2 regions of the Mesorhizobium sp. WSM4823 genome follow, and region 2 is predicted to be linked to the other one. Evidence: predicted binding sites of a transcription regulator. Region 2 holds the regulator's gene; the other holds the start of a gene.

Region 1 (14,492 bases), on a different contig from region 2:
GGTCGACTGCAACCCACCTGTATCCACGCTAGTCGAGCAATCTGCCAATCACCTGGCCGACCCGTCCGCACTCGGCAATGATGAACGTCCGGACACGGCGGACTGAAGCAACGCAGCATTTTCCCCTTTGAGGCGAAGTAATTCTCAACTATGGTCCGCCAGGCTTTTGGCATAGGGGGATATTGCCGATGGTTTTATCACGCAGGGGTGTCGTGCTCGGCGGCCTGGCGCTGGTCGCGGTGGGTGCAACCAGCAATATTGCTCGAGCCGCGGCGGCAAAATCCTTTTTCGCCGGTACCGCCAGCGACAACAATTTTGTCTATCGCAAGACCAATTTCGCCAAGATCGACAAGAGATGGCATCGCCAGATCGTCAAGTATTTCAGCAGCGAGCCGGTCGGCACCGTCGTGGTCGATACCCGCCACCACTTCCTCTACGTCATCATGGAAAACAAGACCGCCATCCGCTACGGCGTCGGCGTCGGCAAGGACGGCTTCAAATGGTACGGCCGCGCGACGATCGACCGCCGCGCGCTGTGGCCGCAATGGGTCCCGCCCCCCGAAATGCGTAAGCGCAGGCCGGACCTACCGCACATGGTCGCAGGCGGCGCGTCCAACAATCCGCTAGGGCCGCGCGCGCTCTATCTGCACCGCAACGGCGCCGACACCGGCTACCGCCTGCATGGCACGCTGGAGCCATGGAGCATCGGCACCGACGCTTCCAGCGGCTGCATCCGCATGTTCCCGGAAGACATCATCGACCTCTACCAGCGCTGCCCGATCGGCACCGCGGTTGAGGTCCTGCCGCACATCGCCGACCAGGCGCCCGCTTCCACCACTGTTGAATGATTGGCGCATCATGAACTGCATGATTGAAAACACGCGCCGGCTGCTCGCCGCCGGCCTGCTGGTGCTGGTCGCATCCTGCTCGACTAGCAACACGCTGGCCCCTTCCACGCCCGACGTCACCAACGCCGAGATTGCCGGCTTCCAGAACGTGCAGCCGGGCAGCGAGGAGGACTTTATCCTCAATGTCGGCCGCCGCACCTATTTCACGCAAGGTTCGGCCGCGCTCGATTCTGTCGCCAAGGCCACCCTCGACACCCAGATCGCCTGGTTAGCAAAGCATCCGCGCTGGCTGCTCAAGCTGCAGGGTTTCGCCGACGATCCCGGCGCAAGTGAAACGGCGCTGTCGCAGCAGCGCGCCGATGCGGTGATGGACTACCTCGCCGCCGGCGGCATAGACCGCAACCGCATGTGGGCCAAGGGCTACGGCAAGGACAGGCTCGTCCGCGAGTGCCCCGACACCGCCTGCAGGTCGCAGAACCGCCGCGTTGTGTCTAATCTGCGCGATGTGAGGGACGAGCCGTAGGGGGCTGCTGTTCTGCTTGTGACCCGAAGCAGAGTCTCACACCCGACGGCGGCATCTGCCCCGATGAGCCCAATGCAGCTTGTATGACTCGAAGCTAATATGCTATTCTACATGATGCGCGGACTGCTGGCACTTACTATGCTGGTATTTGCGGCTACAAGGGTAGTCGCAGGTGAGCTGTTGTTCGACTCCATCGCTGCCGGCGACAAGAGTGCCGTGGAGCAAGCCTTGGCAGGCGGTGCCGACGTCGACAGCCGGGCACGCGACCAGGCAACGCTCCTCATCGCTGCTGCTCTCGACGATCAGCTTCCCATTGCGGAATTCCTGCTGAGCAAGGGCGCCGATGTCATGGCACGCAATTCCGGTGGGTTTACCCCTCTCCATGCGGCTGCCTTTTCCGGAAGCCTCCCAATCGCCAAGCTGTTGCTCGAGAAGGGGGCGGTGCTGGAAGACTCGGCCAACAAGTCTGGGGTCACGCCGTTGATAGTAGCGGGTGAGGAAAACCACGTTGAAGTCGCAGAGTTCCTTATCGGCAAAGGCGCGGATGTGAACCATCCCGAAGCTCACGGCTACTGGCCGACCACCCGCGCGTTCTGGAAGGGCAATACCGACATCATAAAATTATTCAAACGGCATGGCGCGATGTGCCAAGCGAAAGTCCTTGGCGAAGCGAACGCTGCGAAGTGCGAAGCTATCCACGATTGAACGGAGAACGCAGATGAACATATCGATCAGACTGGTTCGCAATTCGGCGTCGGCAGTCGTATGTGCGCTCACCTTGATGGCCGGTGCAGGCTCTGCCTTCGCCGACTCGGTGAATACCGGCTACTTCGGCGGCGTGGCGATCATGGGCTACGACACGGTCGCATATTTCACCGATGGCAAGGCCGTGAAGGGTTCCGAAGATTTTTCCTATGAGTGGCTTGGCACGCCGTGGCATTTCGCCAGCAAGGAACACAAGGAAATGTTCATGAGCGAGCCGGCCAAATACGCTCCTCAATATGGTGGGTATTGCGCGGGCGAGGTCGCACTCCATGAATCCGTCACCGTCAATGTCGACCCGGAAGCGTTCAAGATCATCGATGGCAAGCTCTACCTGATCTACGACGAAGGGAACGCGGCGGCTTTTGCGGACAATGCCGATGATCTTGTTGCGAAGGGCGATGCTAAATGGCCGGTCGTCGAAGCAAAGTTGGCGGCTGATGAGCCGGATTGGAACTTGATCAATAACCCCTGAGACTTGCGAGCTCAATTCACTGTCACGAAGTGAAACACCATACTTGCATTGACATAAGAATACCCGTTGCCGGCAGCGTCCCTGCGTCTGTAGACGGGACCACAGATGGGGCGCCCAAACATATTTTCGCTCTGCTCACATAAGAGGTCGCGATCGACGTAGACCCTCTCGGTGAGCATCCGTGTCATCGTGCGGAAGACTGCGGTGCCGTCCTGTTCTATCTGCATAATGGCTGGAAGCCCGTCGGGTTCGAGGTTGCCTTTCAAGGTCTTGCCAACAACAAGAGATGCGATTTCCGCGCCGTTCAACCGGTGCTGTTCATCAGCGGTGAAGCCGAACGGCCATTCTGGCAGTCCTGCCTGGCGTAGGGCGTCGATGATCGACGCCAAATCTTCAGCGTTGCGAAGATGGGCGTACTGATTCCTAAACGCGTCCAACGACCGCAGTCGAGCCAAGGATTCGGTCCTCGCCACCAGCCGGAGGCCGTCCGCAATCGCCGCTTTGGCGTCCTCTGAGCGGCCGGCGCGGGCATAGGCCGCTGCGAGCAGAATCCTAAGGCTGCCCGCCTCTGGAGCATCGTCGCGAGCGCGCTCGAGAGTCTCAACGGCTTTCCTGGTGTCCCCGAGCAAAAGCAAGACAACCCCGACAACCTCCCGGTCTATCGGAGCCAGATTGGGATCAAGCTTCAATGCCGTCTCGACGGCTAATGCCGCTTTGTTATGATTGCCGGCGAACAGCTGGATATAACTAACGGCAATTTGCGTCGCAGCGTCTCCGGAGCCTAATGCGACAGCACGCTCCGCCGAGGTGATCGCATCTTCATAGCGGCGATCCATGACCTGCATAATTCCGAGAACGGCGTAGGGCGATGAAAACTTCGAATCGAGCTCCAAAGCACGGCTTGCCTTCTCATATGCTCTCTTTCGCGCAAGCGCGCCCTGAATGATATCATCGGAGGCAGTGCGCCAGAGATAGACACTCAGCCGTGCGTCGGCGGCGAAGGCCTCGGCGAAGGTGGGGTCGAGCTTCTGCGCCTTCTCATACAGCGCAAGCGCCTCGCGCAATCCGTCGCCTCGACCGGTGCGCGCCTCCCGCTCCGCACGCAGGTAGGTATCATAGGCTTCGAGATTTGCAGTCGGCGGGCGTGCCATTCGCTCGCTCTCGGCTGCCGAAGCTTGGACGCCGAGCGCCTTGGCGATTTCCCGGCTCATCTCGTCCTGGACTGCAAACACGTCCGCGATGCCGCGATTGAACCGATTAGCCCATAGATTGTCGCCAGTAGCGATATCGATGAGCTGCGCGTTGAGGCGGATTTGATCGCCGGTCCGCCTCACGCTGCCGTCAACGACAAATTGCACGCCGAGGTCACGCCCAACATCTGCCAAAACGAGGGGTTTTCCTTTGTAAGCAAAGACGGAGTTACGGGCGATCACATCGAGCCCGGAAAGCTTCGCAAGGTCGGTGATCAAATCTTCGGTGATGCCGTCGGCAAAATAGTCCTGGCCAGGATCGCCGCTCAGATTCGTAAACGGCAGTACTGCAATGGATGGCTTTTCGAGCGCGGAGAGCTTTTGCCATTGCCATGCAAAAATGCCTGCAAGCAAGACGATGAGCAGCGCTGCTACTCCTGCCAAAATCATGATGGGCGAACCTGGCCGGCGTGGCGCCGCTAAGATCTTCCCCGCGTCTCCGGGATCGAGCAGAACCCGATAGGCGCGAACCGGATCGGCGATATTCTTGAGGCGCTGCCTTCCGAGATCCGCAAAGCCGACATCCACTTTGTGCACCGCGTGATCGAACGCCGTACCGGAGATACAAACACCGCCTGGCTCGGCCATCGCTTCCAGGCGCGCCGCGATATTCACGCCATCTCCATAGATGTCGTCGCCCTCGACGATGACGTCGCCGAGATTGACGCCGATGCGAAACCGGAGCTGCCGGGCTTCGGCGATACCCTTGTTGCGGTCGGCCATCCGGCGCTGGATCACAGCAGCACACTGGACGGCATCGACAACGCTGGCGAGTTCGACGAGCGCGCCGTCGCCCATAAGCTTGATTATGCGGCCGTGGTGTTTCTTGATCTCCGGGTCGATCAGTTCGCGACGGCAGCTCTTCAGTCCCTCGAGCGTGCCTACCTCGTCCTCGCCCATGAGGCGGCTGTAGCCAACCACGTCGGCAGCAAGTATTGCCGTAAGCCGTCGGTCCATACGTGCCGTGCGCCTTCCCTGGTCGGTCGTAGCGGCTTTGCCTTTCACCCTATTCTAGTCCTGCTCCGGACGCGAGTATGCGAGACCGTGTTATGGCTATAACTAGAGGATGGCCGCCGATTTTCGCCGCTGCAGCTCGGCAGCAGAAGCGCGTCGTAATTGGTGTCGAAGAAGAAGGGAATCGAAGCCGTGGTCAAAGTCGCCCGGCGGTGTGCCCGCCGCAGCCCTTTTGATAGGCGCGCCAGCCCTCTCCGCAAGCTTCCGGATCAGGCAGATCCAAACGCAATTGCCACATGGCAGCAAGTTATTAGTCGACACGCACGCGGCGCGTCACGTGGCCATTGCTTTCCCAGTATGTGTGTTTCTTGGCAATCAAGGGATCGTCCATTGCCGGTTGAATTTGTCCCGTGGTGCTGACCGCGCGCGAGGTCACCGTGTGTTCTCCAGGGGCGGGATTTGCCCAATCCAGGGACCAGATCTTCCAGGCGTGCTCGGCCTCCTCACTGTGGTCGATGGTCGCTGGTGCCCAAGGCCCTTGATCGATTTGCACTTCGACCCGGTCGATCGGCGCCCCCCAGGCTGCCCCAAGGACGCGGTAGTCCGAACCTTTCCGGGTAGCCTTCGCAGGCGCGGACTTTATCAGCGCTCGCCCGACCGAAGTCTCGACCCATACGGTCTCGCCGTTGTGGTCTTCCTCCCGGATGGTGACATAGTCACGGGCCATCAGAAGGCTCATGAAGCGGGTGTCGCGAACCTCGATGCGCTCCAGCCATTTGACGTTGGCGATCCCGTACCAGCCCGGCGCAATGAGCCGCAGCGGAAAACCATTGGGCGCCGGCAAGGCGGCTCCGTTCATTTCATAGCAGAGGAGATTGTCGGGGTTCATCGCGTCGGCGAGCGACATGCTGCGCGCGAAGTTCTGCCGCATCTTGACGTCGCGTATCGCGACCTCGCCTGTGTCAGTACCGAAAAAGACGACCTCGATGCCGCCCTCCATAACGCCGGCCTCCTCGAGGATCGGGGCGAGCGGCGTCCCTGCCCAGCGGGCATTGCCGATGCCGCCGGTGAAAAAGGGAAATCCGTGATTGCCCGAGCATTCCACGGTGAAAACGACCTCCTGCCGCGGCCGCGCCTTGACGTCGGCGGGTGTCAATTTCAAGGGCTTCTTGACCAGGCCGCCGATCTCCACGGACCACGTCTTCTCGTCGATCGTTGGTCGGTTGAAATGCGAGATGCTGAAGAACTTGTCGTTTGGCGTTATCCAACTATCCAAATCCTCCCAGACGAGCTGCGTCTGGATACCTACCGGGTCAGGATTTTCGGTCGGCTGATCCAGCCACGGAATGACTTCCTCGCTCGGCTGTGTTGGAGATGCGTAAGCCCGACGCGAGGTATAGAGAGCGGCAATTGCGGCAAGAGCCGCGCTTCCTTGAACAAGAAGTTCTCTGCGCTGAAAATCAGGCATGTTGTTACCTCCCGGTTGATCCGGAACGGGCTGCAGCGTGCTTTAGGCCGTAGCCTGATCACGGATAGCGACACAATGTGAGGTCTGCCCACCCGGAAGTATCCGGATAGGTCAGGCAATCACCGACGCAAGTCAAGCATGTGAAGCATTGGCGAAACACTAGCTCGCGTTTCGTGCGCAAAGAGTGCGCCTTTGGAAGTGTCCACAACCTGGGCGGGACATGATGATGATTGCAGCATTCCAGACCGATTTTCTGCCAAATCGTTGTTGCTCGGATCGCTACCGAACGCCCGTTTCTGAGCACTTCCGGAACCTTCGGGGCGCGGTCGGAAAGGCCCGTTCCGACCCAATCACTGCCGTTCCGGTATCGGCCTGGCCATCTCCAGGGCGGATGTTCACCCAAGTTCGGCAAGAAACCGCGTTGGCCTGCCGTCTTGTCGCGATCAACCTTGGCGCCACAGGATGGCGGCGCAGCCGGCGCAGGTGTATGATGGTGATCTAATATTTCGAGATCAGGGGGACAGCATGACATCTTGGGAGATCAGGGGACGCGAACTCGTCAATTGCACTTGCGAATATGGCTGTGGCTGTCAATTCAATGCGCTGCCCGACAAGGGCCATTGCCATGCGGTGGCCGGCATCCAGATCGATGAAGGCCATCATGGCGAAACCGCTCTCGACGGCCTGCGGATCGCTGCGATCTTCAAATGGCCTGGCGCGGTCCACGAAGGCAATGGCGAATGCATCGCTTTCGTCGACGAGAATGCAACCGACCGGCAGCGTGACGCGCTGCTGCGCATCATGACCGGCCAGGACACTGACCCGTTCGCGACGATGTTCGCCGTATACGCGTCAACCGTGACAAAAATGAATGATCCAGTTTTCACCAAGATCGATCTCGACCTCGACATCGACGGCCGCAGGGGCCGCATCTTCGTCAAGGACTACATCGAAACCGTCGGCGAGCCGATCCGCAACAAGGTGACGGGCGCGGAGTCGCGCGCTCAGATCGTGTTGCCGGACGGCTTCGAATATGCGGTCGCCGAGATCGGTAGTGCCTCGAGCACGACCAGCGGGCCGGTTCAGGTGAACACGAAGGACAGTTACGGCCAGTTCGCGCGGCTGCATCTCAACAATCACGGGGTGGTACGAGCCTGACGCGCCGCATGGACGGGGCGTCGGCACTGGAACGCCTGCTTAGGCGCGACCGCGTCATCACGATTGCGGGCGTGGTGGCGCTGTGCCTGCTGGCCTGGCTTTATATCGTCGCCGGGGCAGGGCTCGGCATGAATGCGTGGGAGATGTCGAGGCTCGCGCTATTCCCCCACCAGCAAACCGCCGACGCGGCCTCCGATATGTCTGGCATGGATATGTCCGGCATGGATATGTCTGGCATGGACATGAGCGGTATGGCCATGGCTACGGAACCGCGGGTCTGGGGGGCCGCGATCTGGGCGCTGATGATTGCGATGTGGTGGGTCATGATGGTCGCCATGATGTCCCCGAGTGCGGCGCCGACTATCCTGCTCTATGCGCGCGTGCATCGCCATGCGCTCGCACAGGGTCAGATCCAGGACAAGCTCGCGCCCACCGGTGTATTCATGGCAGGCTATCTCCTGGTCTGGCTGGGGTTCTCCGTCGCGGCAGCCGCACTGCACTGGCTGCTCGAACGCGAGGCATTCGTTTCCGCAGCGATGATGAGTTCGCAGAGCCGCTGGCTTTCAGGCATCGTCCTGATCGCCGCGGGCCTGTATCAGCTCTCGCCGCTCAAGAATGCCTGCCTGTCGCATTGCCGGACGCCGACGGCGTTCCTTGCCCGACACTGGCGCCCCCACACGTTTGGCGCGCTGCGTTTGGGCGCCCTGCACGGGGCGTTCTGTGTCGGATGCTGCTGGACGCTGATGGCGTTGTTGTTCGTGGGTGGCGTAATGAACCTGGTGTGGGTTGCCGCGCTCGCCATTCTGGTGCTGGCTGAAAAAGTGTTTCCTGCCGGCCAGTGGGTCGGCCGCGCAGCCGGCATCGCCCTGATCGCCTGGGGCAGCGCAACGCTTTTGGTCTGACGACCAGGGGCCGCCTATGCGGGCTCTCAAACGCGTGGAGGAACTTTGAAACCTCGTATTCGTTTACCCGAATGTTGGGGGATGGGAGGTTCCGCCGATGAATGTGAGCGACGAAAGGACCGTATCGCTCTGGGCGCCGACCGAAGTAGCGCCCGATGCGGTCCCGCTCGGGCGGAGCGAACAGGTCGATGTCGTCGTCGTCGGGTCTGGAATTGCCGGACTGTCGGTCGTGTACGAACTGGCCGCCGCCGGACAAAAGGTAGCTGTCGTCGATCGCGGCCGGATCGGCAGCGGCATGACGGCTCGCACCACTGCGCACCTGTCATCCGTCTGCGATGACTATTTTTCGGAACTGATCAAACTGCGCGGTGAGGACCTGGCGCGGATTTTTTATCAAAGCCAATCGGCTGCTATCGACCGTATCCAGTCAATCCAGGAGACGGAGAGTATCGCGTGCGATTTCCGGCGCCTCTATGGCTTTCTCTTTCCGGCTTCCGGCAGGCAGGCATCCGATATCAAGCGCGAGCTGGACGCGGCTCTGAAAATCGGGGTCGACGTCGAGAAGATCAGGGGCGTGCCGTTTGCGGGCTTTTCAGATGCACAGGCCCTTCGATACGCCAATCAGGCGACCTTCCACCCGCTCAAATATCTCCGCGGGCTGGTCGCAGCCATCCGCGCGCGCGGCGGCGCGCTTTATGCCGATACCATCGTTGAAAAGGTCGAGGAGACTGACGGCGGCGTGCGCGTAACCACGGCTTCGGGCTTTACCGTGTCTGCCAAATCGGCCGTTGTCGCCACCAACTCGCCGATCAACGACCGGGTCGCCCTCCATACCAAGCAAGCGCCCTATCGGACCTACGCGATGTCGTTCGAGATCGCGCGCGATACCCTACCGGATGCGCTGTATTGGGACACTGAGGACCCTTATCACTACGTTCGGCTTCAGCCTGGCGAAGGCCGTACCGACTTCCTGATCGTCGGAGGTGAAGACCACAAAACAGGGCAGGCCGACGATGCCGGCGACCGCTTCGCGGCCCTGGCAGCCTGGACCAGAAGGCTGGCGCCCGATATCGGCGTGGAAACGAACCGGTGGTCCGGGCAGGTGATGGAGACCGTCGATTATGCGGGGTTCATCGGCCGCAATCCTGGCAACAGCCGCGTCTTTGTGGCGACTGGGGATTCCGGCCAGGGCATCACCCATGGCGTCGTCGCCGGCCTGTTGATCTCCGACCTGATTCTGAAGGGGGAAAGCCCCTGGCGCGAGCTTTACGAGCCGTCGCGCAAGACGGCAGGCGCGATCGGCGACTACCTGGCGGAGAATGCGACTGCGATCAAGAGTTTTGCCGAGTATGTCGCGCCTGGCGAAATTGATTCCGCCGACAGACTGCGAGCGGGAGAAGGTGCCATCGTTCGCGAAGGGCTCAGCAAAATCGCCGCGTTTCGCGATGACGACGGCACGCTTTACAAGCGCTCGGCCGCATGCACGCATGTCGGCTGCCATGTCCACTGGAACTCCCTCGAGCGCTGCTGGGACTGCCCTTGCCATGGCTCGCATTTCGCTATCGACGGCACGGCTTTGAACGGACCTGCGGTGTCGCCGTTGGCTTCGCTCGAGTAGGGGAGTAGGGCAGTAAGGCAAAGGCCAATTTCCGTACTCCCCCACACCCCCTACTTCCCTACACCGGCCAAGCCGCCTCACAATTCCTTTTCCGCCAGCTCGCGAAATGCGTCGGGAACCGACCGCGACAGTCCGAGCGCGACCGAGGCATAACCGACCGCCTCCCAGCCGAAACGGTCGCGGATCTTGTCGATGGCGCGGTCGGCGGTCCAGCGCGCCGCGCCCTTTCTGGTGCCGGGACGGCGCCTGTCGTCGTTGAGGCCGAGCGGCAGTTCCAGCTGCAGGGCCGATTGCTTCTCAAGATGCGAGACGGCGATCGCCAAGAGCGAGATGGTCTTTTCGTGCGGATGATCGGCAAGCACCTTGCGCACCAGCGCCTCGGCGATCTCGGCCAGCATGGCGGTTGCCGAAATCGGCTGGTCGAGCGTGATCGAGCGCGTCACCGAGCGCAGGTCGGCAAAGCGGACACGGACCGTCACCGTGCGGCCGGGTCGCGATTTCGCTCGCAGCCTGGTGGCCACCCTGTCGGCCAGATGCAGCAGCGCCGGCACGAAGACTTGTTCCTCGGCGGGCTTGCTGCCGAGCGCCGATTGCGCGCCGGCCGATCGCGCCCGGCGCTGCGTCTCTAGCTTGCGCGGATCGCGGTTCCAAGCCAGCGCGTTGAACTTTTCGCCCGCCGCCGGGCCGAGCAGGCGCTCCAGCGACCAGCCCGGCGTCTTCGCCAGCTCGCCGATGGTGTTGACGCCGATGCCGGCCAGCCGCTCCCTGGTCACCGGGCCGACGCCCCACATCAGCTCGACCGGCAGATCGTGCAGGAATTCCAGCTCGTGGCTGGGATCGACGACCATCAGCCCGTCGGGCTTGGCCACTTGCGAGGCGATCTTGGCCAGATGCTTGGTGCGCGCCACGCCGACCGAGATCGGCAGGCCGAGCTCGGCCCGCACGCGGCGGCGGATCGTGCCGGCGATCTCGGCCGGTGGGCCGAACAGATGGGTGCAGCCGGTGACGTCGGCGAAGGCCTCGTCGATGGAAATCCGCTCGACGAGCGGCGTGAAATCGCCGAGCACCTGAATAGCCGCATCGCCCAGCCGCTGGTAATCCTTGAAATGGCCGCCGACGAAAATCAGGCCGGGGCAGAGTTCGCGCGCGCGCCGCCCCGGCATGCCGCCACGCACGCCGAAAGCCTTGGCTTCATAGGACGCGGCCAGCACGACGCCGCCGCCGACGGCGATCGGCTTACCGCGCAGGGCCGGGTCGAGCAACTGTTCGACCGAGGCATAGAAGGCGTCCAGATCCGCGTGGAGGATGTTGGCTTCCATCCGGCCCGTTCGCCCGCGGCGGTTCGAACGCCGCATTGTTTTGAGGGTGGTTTCGTGTGGAACATAAAGAGAACAAATGGGGCGGATTGTCAAGGACTGTGGAGGGCAGGTCTGCCCCCAATCCGCCTGCCTTCCAGCGTTGCTGGTTGGCGAAAGCTGCGATGACGGCCGATCTCCCCCCTTGCGGGGGAGATGTCCGGCAGGACAGAGGGGGGCGGGAAGGATCGCAAACTGTCGACTACAGTCATTCCCAACCGGAAACCAGCCCGAGGGCGTGGCTGCGATTGTTTGACAGGCCGGAGGGACAGCACCCCCCTCTGCCCTGCCGGGCATCTCCCCCGCAAGGGGGGAGATTGGATGCTTCGCCGACGGCACCTACTCCGGAATGTTCAAGGTGCCCCCTACAGCGCCATCTTGTAGCCGAGATGGCTCGCAGTGAAGCCGAGGCGCTCGTAGAAAGCGTGCGCCTTGCCTCGGCTCTTGTCCGTGGTGAGCTGGACAAAGCTGCAATTGCGCGAACGGCACGCTTCGATCGCCCATTCGATCATCTGCTTGCCGACGCCGCCGGACCGCCGGTGGCGGGCGACGCGAACGCCTTCGATCTGGCCGCGCCAGGCGCCTTTCCTCGAAATGCCTGGGATGAAGCTGAGCTGCAGGGTTGCGATCACTTGCCCGGCTTCGACAGCTACGGCCAACAGCTGGTTGGGATCGGCTTCGATTGCGCTGAAGGCTTCGAGATAGGACGGCGTGAGCGGCGTCGACGGGTCTTCACGGCCGGCGCCGAGCGCATCGTCGGCAAGCAGTGCGACAATCGCCGGCAGATCGGGCGCTTGCGCGCGACGGAATTCAATCTCGCTCATCGAGGGGAGATTTACGGCGTGGCGTCGGCGACGGCAAGTGCGGTCCAGCCATTGGCGGCGGATGGCGTCGGCTACCGCCGGCTTACGCCGCCTGCTGTGCCCAGAGGCGGTGACCAAAACGGCGGAAGAAGCGCGCCAGGAGCCGCTGCTGCCTGGCACGGGCGAGATCGGCGCCGCGTCTTTCCTGGCGCCAGCGCGGCATGTTGCGATAAGAGGCGATGAAGCGGGCGGCGTCCTCCAGCGCCTCCTCGGCCGACTGCGCCGGGCGGATCGCTGCCAGGAACAAGGCCTCGCCGTGCTTCAACCGGTCGACCATCGCCTTGCGCTGGCCATGCCCTAGCCGCGCCTTGCCTATGCCGTCGAGACGGATGGCCGCCAAGGCTGCCAGCATGGCCGGGCTGTCGCCGGTATAGCCGCAATCGCGGGCGAATTGAGCGGAGAGGGCGTCCATGCTCGTTTCCTTGGCTGGGCGGCGGCCGCGACGGATACTCGGCCCATCCGTTCGTCCGCGGCACTATTATCCGTCGCTATCGAATATAAGCATAACTTAAAAACTGATACAAGTTAAACTTTTTCATCGGTTTGAGCGGAACCGACTCGACTCCTTGGGAAAAACCCATAAGAATGTGAACAAAACAGGAACGGAGGCACTAGGGGCGATGGCATTGCCGGGCAAGGAAGCGACGATCGCCGAGGTTGTCTCGATCGCGGTCGAGTGTATGGATTGCGGCCGCAATAGATGGTGGAAGCCAGCTGAGCTCAGGCGTTACGGCGTGAGCGCGCAGACGCCGCTGGCAGCCCTTTCGGGGCGCCTCATTTGCAAGGCCTGTCGCGCCGATGGGTTGCCGGGCACGGCGATCGCGATCCAGGCGGCGTTCATCGACGAGCAGCAGCAGCGCCGTGCCGAGGCGCGGATGCTCAATGAGCGCGAGGTTCCCCTGGAGAGATCCAGGCGGGCTTGAGGGAATAGCAACATCTCCCCCTTTGTGGGGGAGATAACACCCGCTCCGCCACCCCTCAATATCCCAGCAATTCCTTGAGCGGGATGACGCGGAAGACGGCCTTGATCGCGTAGCGGTTGAAGGTCAGCGTCTTAGGCGGATTGTACTGCTCGACGACCAGCTCGGCGGCGGTGCGCTTGACCAGCTTTTTGATGAACGCCTTGCCGTTGCGCTCGTTTTCCTCGGGAAACATTTCGATCACCACGTGGTCGCCGGGCACGGCGTCGCGGCCGCCGCAATAGAGCATCTCGCCGGGCTCATAGCGCGGAACCATCGAATCGGAGAGTACATGCAGCGCGAACACCTTGCGCAAATGGGCGATGCCGGGCGGGCGCTGGACATAGCCGGCGACCTCGCCGTTGAAAGTGAAGTCGCCGTCGTCGCCGCCGACCGCCGCACCCAGAAGCTCGATGTCCATCGGGCCGGCGGGCAGGGGGGCGGCGTCGGTGACGATCTCCGCATCGGCGACATTGTCGGCGTCGTCGAGGAAGACGACCTCGCCCTTGCCGAGCGCCACCGGGTCGACGCGCAGGAAGGCGGCGGTCTTCAAAAGGTTCTCGGTCTTGGGCAGGTTGCGGCCGGTTTCCCAATTGCCGACGGCGGCGACATCGGTTTCGTTGTGCTCGGCAATGTGGCGCATCACCAGGCCACGCTGCTTGCGCGCCTTGCGGATCGCTGCCCCGACTTTGATCGACAATGCGGTTTTCGCCATGGCGCCATCTGAAACATAAGAATCGGTTTCGTCCATAAAAGAAGGGCTTGCATTATTTTTAGAGTTATGCTTATATGCGGCCCATGCGCAAGCCATGTCGCCTCATCTCGCTTTCCCATCCGTCCCGGCTGTCCTCCTCCCCGGCCGGGACGAAGCCCGAGGCTCACGCCTCGGATCCGGTCGTCCTGCCGACATTGGCGGCGACCGGAACGGCCGGAGCCGTTCCCCTCACGGCTCCGGCCACGAATTTCGGCGCGTGTCATGCGGGCCTTTCGTGCATCCGCACCGAGGACGGCACGGTCATCGTCTTCGACCGGCAAGCGGGCAGGGCGGTTTCCGGCGCCACCCGCGAGGCGGCCGCGGCCAAGCTCGGCCGAGGTGGGTGATCTCCTTCTCCCCCGTGAACGGGGAGAGGGACGCAGCTTCGGCATCTACGCAACCTTTCGATGGATCGACACCATGCCCGCCTATACCGACACAGAATTGCAAAGCATCGCCCGCTGGCTAAAGGACGGATTGTCCGCCGCCAGGATCGCCGACCGGCTGAGCGCACTGCGTGGTGGCCCGGCCTCGCGCAACGCGGTCATCGGCGTCGTTCACCGCAACGCCGACTTGCGCGCGATCGGCTTTGCCAATCCTCAG
Region 2 (14,492 bases):
TGTCGGCCCGACCCGCGTCGAGCTCGGCACCCGCACCATCTTCAACCTGCTTGGTCCGCTCTCCAATCCGGCCGGTGTTGCCAGACAGATGGTCGGCGTGTTCTTGCCGGAGTGGATCATGCCGGTGGCCGAGACGTTGAAGGCGCTGGGCACCGACCACGCCTGGGTCGCCCATGGCGACGGCTATGACGAGATTACCACCACCGGTGAAACCCAAGTGGCCGAACTGGTCGGCGGCGAGATCCGCAGCTTCACACTGACCCCGGAAGCGGTCGGGCTGAAGCGTCACACCAAGGACGAATTGCGCGGCGGCGACGCCGCCTACAACGCCCAGGCGCTGCGCGACATGCTGGGCGGCGCTGCCGGCGCCTTTCGCGACACGGTGCTGATGAACGCCGGCGCCGGACTGGTGGTGGCGGGCAAGGCGACGACGCTTGCCGACGGCATGGCGACGGCGGCGCAAGCCATCGACAGCGGCCGCGCGCTGCAAGTACTCGACCGACTGGTCGAGATTTCGAACGGATAGAGCCGTGTCTGACATTCTGCGCAAGATCGAAGCCTACAAGCGCGACGAGATCGCGGCGGCAAAGGCGCGCGTGCCGCTTGCCGAGATCAAGGCGCGGGCGAAAGACGCCGATGCGCCACGCGGCTTTCTTTCGGCCCTTGAAGCCAAGCGCAAATCCGGCAGTTTCGCGCTGATCGCCGAGATCAAGAAGGCGAGCCCGTCCAAGGGTTTGATTCGCGCCGATTTCGATCCGCCGACACTGGCCAAGGCCTATGCGAAAGGTGGTGCCGCCTGCCTTTCGGTGCTGACCGACGCGCCGTCCTTCCAGGGCGCGCCTGAATTCCTCACCGATGCGCGTAACGCCGTGACATTGCCCGCCTTGCGCAAGGATTTTCTGTTCGAGCCTTATCAGGTGTTCGAAGCCCGCGCGTGGGGCGCGGATGCCATCCTGATCATCATGGCGAGCGTCGATGACGCCATGGCCAGGGAGCTCGAAACGACAGCTTTCGAACTCGGCATGGACGCGCTGGTCGAGGTGCATGACGAGGTCGAGACGGAACGCGCGCTGAAACTGTCGTCACGGCTGATCGGCATCAACAACCGCAACCTCCGGACGTTCGAAACCAGTCTCGATACTTCGGAGCGGCTCGCGGCGATGGTGCCGGCCGACCGCCTGCTGGTCAGCGAGAGCGGTATTTTCTCGCACGAGGACTGCCGCAGGCTGGAAAAAAGCGACATCGGCACCTTCCTTGTCGGCGAGAGCCTGATGCGGCAACAGGACGTGGCTGCCGCAACGCACCTGCTTTTGACGGGCAAGGCACCGGCTCATGCATCGGCCCGAAAATCGGAATCGATTTTCGGAGAGCACGATGCATAAATCCAGCGTGCTAGAGCGTACTATGTGCGTCCAAACGGACGCACGTCGCTTTAAGGCCATCTGACGATGGCGGCTGCCCTCACCCATCTTGGCGCGACAGGCGAAGCCAACATGGTCGATGTCGGCGACAAGGCGGAGACGACGCGCACGGCGATCGCCAAGGGTTTCGTCTCGATGCTGCCGGAGACGCTCAAAATGATCCTCGATGGCGACGCCAAGAAGGGCGACGTGCTCGGTACGGCGCGCATCGCCGGCATCATGGCGGCCAAGAGGACGCATGAGCTGATTCCGCTCTGCCATCCGCTACTGTTGACCAAGATATCCGTCGACATCGAACCGGACGCGACGCTGCCCGGCCTGAAGGTCACGGCGTTGGCCCGCGTCACCGGTAAGACCGGCGTCGAGATGGAGGCGCTGGCCGCCGTCTCGGTCGCTTGCCTGACCATTTACGACATGGCCAAGGCGGTCGACCGCGCCATGGTGATCTCCGGCATCAGGCTGGTGGAAAAGACCGGCGGCAAATCCGGCGACTACAAGGTAGGCGCCCAAGAGGCGGGCCAATAATGGCGCTGCTTCCGGTCGCCGAGGCGCTAGAGCGCCTGCTTGAAGATGCTGCGCCCTTGCGAGCTGAAAGCGTCGCCCTGATGGACGCCGCCGACCGCGTGCTGGCGGAGCCGCTCACGGCGCTCCGCACCCAGCCGCCCTTCAACGCGTCCGCCATGGACGGCTATGCAGTGCGGGTCGAGGATGTCGCCGCCGTGCCGGCAACACTTTCGGTGATCGGCATAGCGCCGGCCGGACGCGGCTTTGCCGGAACAGTCGGCCCGGTGGAGGCCGTGCGCATCTTCACCGGCGCGCCGCTTCCCGCAGGCGCCGACACCATCGTTATCCAGGAGAATGTCCGCGACCTCGGCGGTGGCAGCATCGAAGTGACCGCTTCGACGGTTGAGGGCCGCAACATCCGCCGCCTCGGGCTTGACTTCTCAAAGGGCGACGTTCTGCTGGAGAAAGGCCGCCTGCTTGATCCGGCGGCGTTGTCGCTGGCGGCGGCGGCCAACCATCCGCAGGTCAGCGTGGTGAAACGGCCGTTGGTCGCCATCATCGCTACCGGCGACGAATTGCTGCCGCCGGGCAGCGAGCCTGGCCCCGACCAGATCATCTCGTCAAATGCCTATGGCGTCGCCGCCGCAGCCCGCTTGGTCGGCGCCGACGCGCTCGATCTCGGCATCGCCTCCGACCGCAAGGAGGCGATCGCCGCGCTGGTGAAAAAAGCGGTCGATGCAGGAGCCGACGTCATCGTCACGCTGGGCGGCGCCTCAGTCGGCGACCACGACCTTGTCCATGACGTGCTGACTGGCGAAGGCATGACGCTCGATTTCTGGAAGATCGCCATGCGGCCGGGCAAACCGCTGATGTTCGGCCGGCTGGGCGACGTCCGCTGCATCGGCCTGCCTGGCAATCCAGTGGCGAGCCTGGTCTGCACACAGCTTTTCCTGAAGCCGTTGCTTGCGCGGCTCGGCGGCCGCGCCTACCGGCAGGACATGCGTCAGGCGCGGCTCGGCGCCGCCATGCCGGCCAACGATCTCAGGCAGGACTATGTACGCGCGGTGGTGAAGGAAGACGCCGGCACGCTAACGGCGACGCCGTTCGGCATCCAGGATTCCTCGATGCTCAGGATGCTGGCCGACGCGAACGGGCTGATCGTGCGTGAGCCATTTGCACCCCCAGCCGCGACAGGCGCCGCCTGCAGCGTGCTGATGTTACGCTGAACAAACCGTCAACGCATTCATTAAACTTTAAACAGTTGCGGAACACAACTGGAACAGATAGTGTTTGTTCTGGGTTTGTTTTTCTGATTCTGTTGGGGGTCGCGATGCTGACACGCAAACAACATGAGCTGTTGATGTTCATCCACGAGCGGCTGAAGGAAAGCGGCATTCCGCCATCGTTCGACGAGATGAAGGAAGCGCTCGACCTCGCCTCCAAGTCGGGTATTCATCGGCTGATCACGGCGCTGGAGGAGCGCGGCTTCATTCGCCGGCTGCCCAACCGCGCTCGCGCGCTGGAAGTGCTGCGCTTGCCCGATTCGATCGCGCCCGGCCTCAATGCGGCGCGCAAATTCTCGCCGAGCGTCATTCAGGGCAGCCTTGGGCAGAGCAGCCATGGGCAGGGCAGCCTCGGGCGGCAGATCAAGCCGGCGCCTTCACGCATGCCTGCGGCCGGCAACGACGACGACGTTGTCGCCACCGTCTCCATCCCGGTGATGGGTCGTATCGCTGCCGGTGTGCCGATCGATGCCATCCAGCACCAGACGCATTCGATCTCGGTGCCACCGGACATGATCACCGGCGGCGCGCACTACGCGCTGGAGGTCAAAGGTGATTCGATGATCGAGGCCGGCATTTTTGACGGCGATACGGTCATCATCCGCAACGCCGACACCGCCCAACCTGGCGAGATCATTGTCGCCCTGGTTGACGAGGAGGAAGCGACGCTGAAGCGGTTCCGCCGCAAAGGCGCCTCGATCGCCCTGGAAGCCGCCAATCCGGCCTATGAGACGCGCATATTCGGGCCGGACCGGGTCAAGGTGCAAGGCAAGCTGGTCGGGTTGATCCGGCGTTACTGAGCGACAGCTTTCCCGGGTTTCTCGGCCTTGCGGTATGGCGGCAAGCCCCTCGCCTCGCGCGAGAATCTCCGCTGCTCATGCCAGGGCCTATATGGCTGTTCGACGGCAAAACGGATTTCTGCGCGCGTCGTCGCAGATAGCGGGTCGAAGAAAACGGCGGCACTGCCCATGCGAGCGAGCTGGCGTTTGGTGACGACGAGAACCAGCGGGTTGCGGCAGGGATTATAATAGGCCGTGGCATCGTCGATGACGATCAAATCCGCAAAGCCACAGGCTGGCCGCGCGGTTTTGCGGTCATCGGCGAGCGCGATGATCGCGCCGGACGGATGCCGGGCGATGCAGAGGCCGTCAGTGCAGTAGAAAGGCGATCCCGGCGGCAGGTCGGCCGGATCGGCGATGTCGAACCGCACGTCTCCTTTTTCGAATGTCTCCGGCTCGACAATGGTCGCTGAAATCAGCGCATGTTTCCAATTGTCGGTGGTGAATTCGTTCGAACGCACTCGGTTGATGGCAAGTTCGCCGCCGCCGATCGGCAGCGCCACCAGATGTGCGTCCTCCGAGATCAGCACGTCGGGGGTGCGTGTCTCGGAAATCGTTAGCAGGCCGGCGAGCGCAAAGGGAAGTGCCGCAAGCCGCAACCATGTCGTCGCCATTGTGGCAATGACCAGGGCGACCGTCACCATCAGAACCGACTGCAACGAAATCAGCCCGACTGCATCGACCGGCGAACGCTCGGAGATCCATCCCGATATTGCAATCATCGCCGTCAGCCCCTTGCCCATCATGTAGAGGAAAGGCCCGTCGAGGCCGAAAGGCATTGCCAAGGCGCTGACGACGGCCAGGAACATGACGACCGTGACGATCGGCATGACGGCCAGATTGGCGAACAGGCTGAGCGGCGAGACGCGCTGGAAGTGCCAGATGGCGAAAAGCGCGGTGGCGCTGCCGGCAATGATGGAGGTCATTGCGATTGCACCTGTCCCAGCGAGGAGTTTCCGCGTGACGAAAGCGACCGGTGACCGTCGCTGCGGCGGCGCCTTGGCCTTGTCGGCACGATAGTCTGACCAGCCTGCATAGGCGCCTACGAGGGCTGCGGTCGCGGCGAAGGACATCTGGAAGCTGGGGCCGACCACCTCGTGCGGCGACACGACGATGACGGCGATCGCTGAAATCGTCAGATTGCGCATGGTGAGTGCGGCCCGATCGAACAGCACGGCGACAAGCATCACCGCCAACATGATGAAGCTGCGCTCAGCCGCGACCACGACACCGGAAAAAATGAGATAGGCAGCTATGGAAACGAGTGCGGCGCCGGCCGCATATTTTTTGACCGGCCTGCGCGACGAAAAATCGGGAAACAGCGCAAAGGCGCCGCGCAGCAATCCCATGATGGTGCCGGCGACAAGCGCCATGTGCAGGCCGGAAATGGAGATGATGTGATAGATGCCGGTGCGCCGCATCGATTCGTTGATCTCTTCGGGGATGCCGGCACGCACGCCGACGATCAGCGCTGCGGCAATCTCCCCCTCGGCGCCACCGATGCTGTCCCTGATATGGTCGGCGATGCTTTCGCGCGCCTTTTCGATCGAGGCGGAAAGGCGCGCGGCTAACGGTGCATCCTCGGAAGCGACGATCTTCGGATTGCCGAGGAAAAAGCCGCTGGCGCCAATACCGGCGAAATAGCTGTCGAAGGAGAAGTCATAGCTGTCCGGCCTAACCGGGCCAGTCGGAGGCAGAAGCCTCACATAGCCGGTTACCACCGAGCCTGCGGTCATCTCGGCGGGAGTTTTGCGTGCCGAAACCCTGACACGTTCCGGTGCATAACGCAGTGTCGGCCGAGCGGTCGATATCACGTCGATGGTCAGCCTGATCCGGCCGTTCGCCATCTGGTCGAGCCTGACGATGCGGCCGGTGAGCTGGGTCTGGATTACCGAACCGAGCATCTGCGTTCCCGCGCGCCAGGTTTCAACCTTGGCGGCGAGCACACCGAGTGCGCACAGCAACGCTGCCATGAAACACAAATGCGTTTTGCGCCATGACCGCGTGACCGCTGCACACAATGCCGTGAGGACCACGACGGCGATGGGTTGGGGAAAGCCCGGTTCCACGGCAAGCGAAAAATAGACGATCACGCCGGATGCCAGGAAAACCGGCACCAGCAGGAAGGCGACGCCGCGGTCGAGTTCCATGCCGGCCGCCGAAACAACGCTGTTGCGGACAGCGGATGGTGCGAGGCGACGGAACTGTCGGCGGAAGCCAACGACAAGCCCGGGTGTTGGACTGGGTATTGGCGCGGAGCGGGCTGGCGAAAGAGGCTGGATGCCCGGGTGCGACCCAGGCAACGAAACGGGTAGCGGCTCGGCGTGAGGAACGTCGGCAAACAGCGATCGTTCGCTGACGCTTGCGACCGCGCCCTCGCTCTCGTTCACGCCGCGGCCTGGTCCAGCCATCGGGTCTGCCCCTTGCGCCCTTGACCTCCTATGCTACATGAACGCGCGACGCGCGAAAGTCCGCGCAACCACATCCGTTTCCTGCGCCTGCCCGAGAGTTCCATGTCCGACAAGGTCGTCACCCGTTTTGCCCCCTCGCCCACCGGCTTCCTGCATATTGGCGGGGCGCGCACGGCGCTGTTCAACTGGCTGTATTCGAAACACACCGGCGGCACGATGCTGCTGCGCATCGAGGACACCGATCGTGAGCGTTCGACGGCTGCGGCAACCGCTGCCATCCTCGACGGACTCTCCTGGCTCGGCCTCACCTGGGACGGCGAGCCGGTATCGCAGTTCGAGCGCGCGCCGCGCCACCGCGAGGTGGCCGAGGAGTTGGTGCGCATGGGCAAGGCCTATTATTGCTATGCGACGCCAGCCGAGCTGGAGGCGATGCGCGAGAGCGCGCGGGCCAAGGGGCTCCCTCCCCGCTACGATGGACGCTGGCGCGATCGCGACCCGTCGGAGGCGCCTGCGGGCGTTAAGGGCGCCATCCGCATCAAGGCGCCGACCGAGGGCGAGACGGTGGTGGATGATCTCGTGCAGGGTGAGGTGCGCTTCCCCAACAAGGATCTCGACGATTTCATCATCCTGCGCTCGGACGGCAATCCGACCTATATGCATGCTGTCGTCGTTGACGACCATGACATGGGCATCACCCACATCATCCGCGGCGACGATCATCTGACCAACGCCGCCCGCCAGATGGTGATCTATCGAGCCATGGGCTGGGACGTGCCGTCGATGTCGCATATTCCGCTGATCCACGGCGCCGACGGCGCCAAGCTGTCGAAGCGACATGGTGCGCTCGGTGTCGAGGCCTATCGCGCCATGGGCTATCTGCCCGAGGCGCTGCTCAACTACCTGGCGCGGCTCGGCTGGAGCCATGGCGACGACGAAGTGATGTCGATCAAGGACATGATTGCCTGGTTCGATATCGGCGACGTCAACAAGGGCGCCGCTCGTTTCGACTTCGCCAAGCTGGAGGCCCTGAACGGCGTGCATATGCGCCGGATGAGCGACGCCGAATTGCTCGATATCTTCATCGCCACCTTGCCCTATCTCGAAGGCGGCCCGGCGATCGCAACGCGCCTCGACGACACGCGCAAGGCGCAATTGCTTGCAGCGCTGCCAGGCCTGAAGGAGCGCGCCAAGACGCTGGTCGAGCTTGTCGACGGCGCCGGCTTCCTGTTCGCCGAGCGGCCGCTGCCGATCGACGAGAAGGCGGCAGCGCTGCTCAGCGGTGAGGCGCGCGAGATCCTGCGGGGTGCCCACGCGGTGCTGAAGGCAGTTTCAGGTGACTGGACGGCCGCCGCCGCGGAGGCTGCGATCCGCGAATATGCTCTGGCAGGCGGTCATAAGCTCGGTGCCGTGGCCCAACCTCTGCGTGCCGCGCTGACCGGCAAAAGCACCTCGCCCGGCGTGTTCGATGTGCTTGCCGTGCTTGGCCGCGACGAAAGCCTGGCGCGCATATCCGATCAAATCGATTAGCAAAACTGGCCCAAGAAGATTGGCATTGAAAGGCGGGTTTCGCAGTGCAACATTAGGTCTTGGCCCAATTTGGCACGCAAATCCAAAAGCGGGCGCAAACGCGCGAACTCCGATCCTTTCGACGTGTTGCGTTGCAGATATATTGCCTTGCCGGCAGTGAGAAAACCAAAAGGAGTTTGCAATGTCCGAAGCTGCGACAAAGATGGAATTTGGCGGCAAAACCCAAGCATCGACTGCAAAACTTGAATTCGGCGGCAAAACTCACGAGCTCAGGGTGCGAAGCGGTTCGGTCGGACCAGATGTCATCGACATCGGCTCGCTTTACAGCACCACCGGGGCCTTCACCTACGATCCCGGCTTCACGTCGACGGCAAGCTGCGAGTCGGAAATCACCTTCATCGATGGCGATGCCGGCATTCTTTTGCACCGCGGTTACCCCATCGACCAGCTGGCCGAGCATGGCGACTTCCTCGAAGTCTGCTACCTCTTGCTCTATGGCGAATTGCCGACCAAGGCGCAGAAGGACGATTTCGACTACCGGGTGACGCGCCACACCATGGTGCACGAGCAGATGTCACGCTTTTTCACCGGCTTTCGCCGCGACGCGCATCCGATGGCGGTGATGTGCGGCGTGGTCGGCGCGCTGTCGGCTTTCTATCACGACTCCACCGATATCTCGGACCCCTACCAGCGCATGGTCGCATCGATGCGGCTGATTGCCAAAATGCCGACGATAGCGGCGATGGCCTACAAATATCACATCGGCCAGCCCTTCATTTACCCGAAGAACGAGCTGAATTTCGCGGCCAACTTCCTGCATATGTGCTTCGCCGTGCCGTGCGAGGAATACAAGATCAACCCGGTGCTGGCGCGTGCGATGGAGCGCATCTTCATCCTGCACGCCGATCACGAGCAGAACGCCTCGACCTCGACCGTCCGCCTCGCCGGCTCGTCGGGCGCCAATCCGTTTGCCTGTATCGCTGCCGGCATCGCTTGCCTGTGGGGACCGGCGCATGGCGGCGCCAACGAGGCCGCTCTGAACATGCTGGGCGAGATCGGTCATGTCGACCACATCCCGGAATTCATCGCCCGCGCCAAGGATAAGAACGATCCGTTCCGATTGATGGGCTTTGGCCACCGCGTCTACAAGAACTACGATCCGCGCGCCAAGATCATGCAGAAGACCGCACATGAGGTGCTGGGCGAACTCGGCATCAAGGACGATCCGCTGCTCGACATCGCCATGGAGCTGGAAAAGATCGCGTTGACCGATGCCTATTTCATCGAGAAGAAGCTTTATCCGAACGTCGATTTCTATTCGGGCATCACGCTCAAGGCGCTGGGCTTCCCCACCACAATGTTCACCGTGCTGTTCGCGGTCGCCCGCACAGTCGGTTGGATCGCGCAGTGGAAAGAGATGATCGAGGATCCGCACCAGAAGATCGGCCGTCCGCGCCAGCTCTATACAGGTGCGCCGGAACGGGATTACGTGCCTATTGCGAAGCGGTAGTTGAGCGAATAGTGAGTAGCGAATAGGAAGAAGACAGCGAACGCTAGACGCCAGTCTGCCCCTACTCGCTATTCGCTACTCCCTATTCGCTTCTTTATGTACTCCATCACCACCCCCGCCGCGATATCGCCGGACGGCCTGCCGGTGGCCATGCGTCTGGCCACTTCGGCAAAACCGTCCTTCTGCCAAGTGCGGTAGGCAGTGTCGGAAAACAGCGCTTCCAGCTGCCGCGCCAGATAGTGTGGCCGCACATATTCATTGTAGTGCTCGGTCACCACCGGACGGTCGGCGATGAGATTGGGCAAGGCGGCGCTCCATACGGTGATCAAGCGTTGGGCCATCCGCATGACCGGATCGAGCCGGTAGCAGGAGATCATCGGCACGCCCGACAGCGCCAGTTCCAGCGACACCGTTCCCGATGCGATCAGCGCCGCATCGGCCTTGCCGAAAGCCTGCCATTTGCGTTCGGGATCAAGGATGATCTCCGGCTTCTCGTCCCAACTCGCCACCGAAGTCCTGACCAGGTCGGCGACATGCGGAACCGTCGGCAACAGCAGGCGCAAGCGATGCCCCCGCGCGCGCAGGATCGAGATCGTCTTGCCGAATGGGCCGACCAGCCTTCGCACCTCGCCGCGACGCGAGCCGGGCAGCACCAGCAATGTCTTCACGCGATCCTCGGACAGGTCGCGCGGCAGGCTTTGCGCCTTGGCAGCACCGAGCACGCCCGGATCATGCGTGAGGCGATGGCCGACATAGGTGCCGGGCGGACCTCCGAGGCGGGCGAGTTCCTTCACCTCGAAAGGCAGGATGCAAAGGATATGGTCGACATACGGTCTCATCGCCAGCGCCCTGCCCGGCCGCCATGCCCAGACGCTCGGGCAGACATAGTGGACGATGGGGATTGCCGGATCGGCGCCACGCACCTTCTTGGCTACGCGGAGTGAAAAATCCGGGCTGTCGATGGTGATCAGGCAATCGGGCCTTTCACCGGCGACCGCGCCGGCCGTCTGGCTGATCCGCCGCATCAGGCGCGGCAGGTCGCGCAGGACCGCGCTCAGCCCCGTCAGCGCGATCTCGCTGCCCTCGAATAGTGGGATGAGGCCAAGCGCCTGCAGATGGCGTCCGCCAATGCCGACAAGCCTGACCTCGCGGCCGGTCGTGCGCTTGAGCGCCTGGATGAGGTCGGCGCCAAGCAGGTCACCGGATTCCTCGCCGGCGACGATGGCGATCTTCAGCGGCTTGTCACTGGCCATAGGCCGGCTCCTCGACGGGCAGGCCGACGATGAAAAGGCCCAGCGCATTGGCGCGCGCGATGGTGACGGGGCCCTCCAGAATGAGCGAACGACCAGCTTCGATGGCAATGCCGGCAAGGCCGGCTGCATGCGCCGCATCGACCGTCTGCGGGCCGATCGACGGCAGGTCGGCGCGCAACTCCTGGCCGGGCTTGGCGCATTTGACCAGGACACCACGCGTGCCGCCAGCCAGCCTGCCATGGCCGCGCAACTCTCTTGCCCGCTCAAGCAGCCCGGCAGTGCCTTCGATGCCTTCCAGCGCGATCGCCCGCCCACCGACCGCTATTGCCGCCTGGCCGATATCAAGCGCGCCAATGGCTTTCGCGGCGGCCCGCCCTGCCTCGATGTCACGCCAGTCGGATCGATTTGGTCCTGCCGCGGTCAGAGTTCCCTGGCTCGCTGCCAGTTCGGGAACCACCTCATGCGCGCCGACCACTTTGATGCCCCGCTTTTCAAGGCCTCGTGTCAGGACTTTCAGAAGCCCATCATCGCCGCGCGCCAGCGCCAGGACCACCGAAGGCACGATCGCCAGCAATCCGAGACTCGGGCGCATGTCGATCAGCCGCGGCCTGCGCTTGATCTCGCCGGCAAGAACCAGATGGGTGACGCCGTGACGCTTCAGCGTCGCCACCAATGAGCCGATCTGCTCAAGTGCCAAGCTGTCGTGCTCGTACTGGCGGAGCTCCTGCCGGTCGGCCTCGCCCTCCATCAACAGAATGAAAGGCGGATGATCATGCGCGGCCAGGCCTTCGGCGACTTCCACGGGCAAGCTGCCGCTACCGGCAACGATACCGATCCTAGAGCCTGGCGCGAGTTGAAGCTTCGCCCCGGCGATCTCAGCCTTCGTCATCGCCATCGTCACCGTCGCCGCCCTTGAGCGACGGGACGGCGTAGTGCCGCTTGCCGCGACTGGCGATGAAATCGATGATCTTCATGGCCGTCGGCGATGAAGCGAATTCCGCCTTTGCGAGCTCGATATTCTCGCCGACGGTTCGGGAGCGATCGAAGATCGTCCTGTAAGCCTTGCGCAACGTAAGGATCTCGGCGCGCGGCAGGCCGGCGCGCTTCAGGCCGATGATGTTGAGGCCGCGAAGGCTGGCGCGATTGCCGACGGCGATGGCGTAGGGAATGACATCGCCGACAATTGCCGAGCAGCCGCCGAGAAAGGCATTGTCACCGACGCGGACAAACTGATGAACAGCGGTGAGGCCCCCGATATAGACGTTATCGCCGATTTCGCAATGGCCGCCCAGCGTCGCCTGATTGGCAAACGTGGCATTCTTGCCGACGACGCAGTCATGGGCGATATGGGCATAGGCAAGGAAATTGCCGTTGTCGCCGATAACAGTCTCGCCGCGGCTGGAATCGGTGCCGAGGTGCATGGTCACGCCTTCGCGGATCGTGCAGTTCTCACCGATGACGAGCGTGGTGCGGCCGCCCTTGTGCTTGGTGTTTTGCGGCGGCGCGCCCAATGTCGCCATCGGATAGACCTTGGTCGAGGCGCCGATCGTGGTCGCGCCCATCACCGAGACGTGGCTGACCAGTTCGACGCGGTCGCCGATCACGGCGTCGCCGCTGATGTGACAGAACGGCCCGATGCGGACGCCTTCGCCGATTTTAGCGCCTGCCTCGATGACCGAAGATGGATGGATAACCGTTTGGATTTTCATAAGCATTCGATCGTCAGTCGCTCGTAACCATCATCGCTGAGATCTCGGCTTCCGCGGCCTTGACGCCGTCGACCAGAGCCTCGCAAGCGAATTTGAGAAGGTTGCCGCGTTTCTTAATTTTCTTCACATGAATCTTTAACTGGTCGCCAGGAACGACCGGTTTGCGGAATTTGGCGTTATCGATGGTCAGGAAATAGACCAGCGATGGTTTTTCGGTGCCAAGGCTGCGAATGCAGATGGCGCCGGCCGTCTGCGCCATCGCCTCGACGATCAGCACGCCGGGCATGACCGGCTGATCCGGGAAATGACCCTGAAAATGCGGCTCGTTTATGGTCACGTTCTTGATGCCGATAGCGGACTCGTCGCCATCGATGTCGATGATGCGGTCGATCATCAGGAACGGATAGCGATGCGGCAGGAGCTTCATCAACCCCAATATGTCGACCGCTTCGAGCGTCGTCGCCGCCATCATCTAGCTATTCCCCCCCTCGCCGGATTTGCGCGCCCTGGCCAGTCTTCGCAAAGCTGCGATCTCCCGCATGGCTTCCGCCATCGGCTGTGCCGGATATCCTCCCCAAATCTCGCCCGCAGGAACGTTGCTCATAAACCCGCTTCTCGCAGCAAGTTTGGCCCCGGTCCCTATGGTCAGGTGATCGGCAAGGCCGACACCGCCACCCATGGTGACGTTGTCGCCCACCGTCACGGAACCGGAAATACCTGAAAGGCCGGCGATTATGCAGTTGCGGCCGATGCGGACGTTATGAGCGATCTGCACCAGATTATCGATCTTGGTCCCCTGACCGATGATCGTGTCGGACATGGCGCCACGATCGACCGTGGTGTTTGAGCCGATCTCGACATCGTCCTGGATAACGACACGGCCGATCTGCGGGACGCGCTCCGGGCCCTTCGCGCCAGCCACGAAGCCAAAGCCGTCCTGACCGATGCGGGCACCGCCATGGATGATGACGCGGTTGCCGATCAGCGCGTACTGGATGCTGGCGCCTGGGCCGACATAGCCGTCGCGGCCGAACTGGCAGGAGGGACCGATAACGGCATGAGGGGCGATGACGGTTCCACTGCCGATAGAAGCGCGGGGGCCGATGATCGCGCCGGCCTCGATGATCGCGCCGGCCTCAATATGCGCCGATGGGTCGATATGAGCATGCGGCGAGATGCCGGTTTCGCCGGTCATCGGCGCCGGTGTCGCAGCCGCTGGGAAGAGAAGGCGCCCGACCATCGCGAAAGCCTGTTGCGGGCGCGGATGGACCAGAACCGCGATGCCCGCCGGCGCTTTGCCGGCAAATTCGGCGGGACAGAGAACTGCCGCTGCCCGCAGCGATTGCATCAGCGCGAAGTTGCGCCTGCCATCGACGAAGACGAGGGCATGCTCGCCGCCTTCGCTTGCCGGCGCCAAAGCTTCGATCGATATATCGGAGAGGCCCGAATCGACAAGCACCGAGCCGGTCAGATTCGCGACTTCGCCAGCCGTGTACCGGCGTGAGGGCGCGAAGAACACCGGATCGGTCATTCCAGAAGCTATATCCAGCTAGCGCATGACCCCAAAAATCGGAATCGATCTTCGGGAAGGATCATGTGCAAATCAAAGTGCCACAGTGTGCTTTGCGCCTCCGGAGGACGCACGGCGCTGTAGTATCGGTTCACTCTCTTCCGGACCAACGGCCCGGAAGCATCGTTGCCCGCCGATCAGAAGCGGGTCGATATGCCGAAGTTAAACTCCTGCACGTCGTCGGTGTCTTCCTTGAGGACCGGTACCGCATAATCGATGCGGATCGGGCCAAACGGTGACGCCCACATCAGACCGACGCCGACCGAGGCGCGCCATTGCATGTCGGTTGACGACGGATCGACCAAATCTCCTCTGACCTTGCTACCATAAAGCGTCGCCGCATCGGCGAAAACTGCGCCGCGCAGGCCGAAGCTTTCCGGAATGATCGGCATCGGAAACTGGGCCTCCGCCGAGGCGTTGAAATAGGTGGTGCCACCGAGATGGTCGTCAAAGCCCTGGTCGTCG

Evidence for each region. Region 2 encodes LexA, which represses DNA repair genes until DNA is damaged. Its sites were predicted from a motif close to TGTTCNNNNTGTGTTCNG; they were not measured.
Region 1: the regulator LexA is predicted to act here: its motif matches at 11,335-11,352, upstream of dinB (DNA polymerase IV).

What each region holds. Positions count from the first base shown of each region.
Region 1 covers NZ_JBVVQL010000017.1:689-15,180, reverse strand. Annotated here, with positions in the region: gene AC0L26_RS28165 (L,D-transpeptidase) at 189-848, shown strand; gene AC0L26_RS28160 (OmpA family protein) at 859-1,371, shown strand; gene AC0L26_RS28155 (ankyrin repeat domain-containing protein) at 1,486-2,076, shown strand; gene AC0L26_RS28150 (YHS domain-containing (seleno)protein) at 2,090-2,608, shown strand; gene AC0L26_RS28145 (adenylate/guanylate cyclase domain-containing protein) at 2,620-4,815, opposite strand; gene AC0L26_RS28140 (sulfite oxidase) at 5,123-6,280, opposite strand; gene AC0L26_RS28135 (DUF1326 domain-containing protein) at 6,806-7,438, shown strand; gene AC0L26_RS28130 (DUF2182 domain-containing protein) at 7,447-8,340, shown strand; gene AC0L26_RS28125 (FAD-dependent oxidoreductase) at 8,438-9,958, shown strand; gene dinB (DNA polymerase IV) at 10,036-11,277, opposite strand; gene AC0L26_RS28115 (GNAT family N-acetyltransferase) at 11,679-12,137, opposite strand; gene AC0L26_RS28110 (hypothetical protein) at 12,220-12,588, opposite strand; gene AC0L26_RS28105 (hypothetical protein) at 12,797-13,099, shown strand; gene AC0L26_RS28100 (XRE family transcriptional regulator) at 13,155-13,850, opposite strand; gene AC0L26_RS28095 (hypothetical protein) at 13,934-14,236, shown strand; gene AC0L26_RS28090 (GcrA cell cycle regulator) at 14,310-14,492, shown strand, end outside.
Region 2 covers NZ_JBVVQL010000002.1:456,213-470,704, reverse strand. Annotated here, with positions in the region: gene trpD (anthranilate phosphoribosyltransferase) at 1-526, shown strand, start outside; gene trpC (indole-3-glycerol phosphate synthase TrpC) at 531-1,382, shown strand; gene moaC (cyclic pyranopterin monophosphate synthase MoaC) at 1,449-1,946, shown strand; gene AC0L26_RS07160 (molybdopterin molybdotransferase MoeA) at 1,946-3,151, shown strand; gene lexA (transcriptional repressor LexA) at 3,256-4,008, shown strand; gene AC0L26_RS07150 (ComEC/Rec2 family competence protein) at 4,002-6,458, opposite strand; gene gltX (glutamate--tRNA ligase) at 6,561-7,985, shown strand; gene gltA (citrate synthase) at 8,167-9,495, shown strand; gene lpxB (lipid-A-disaccharide synthase) at 9,564-10,748, opposite strand; gene AC0L26_RS07130 (LpxI family protein) at 10,738-11,637, opposite strand; gene lpxA (acyl-ACP--UDP-N-acetylglucosamine O-acyltransferase) at 11,624-12,457, opposite strand; gene fabZ (3-hydroxyacyl-ACP dehydratase FabZ) at 12,471-12,929, opposite strand; gene lpxD (UDP-3-O-(3-hydroxymyristoyl)glucosamine N-acyltransferase) at 12,930-13,988, opposite strand; gene bamA (outer membrane protein assembly factor BamA) at 14,165-14,492, opposite strand, start outside.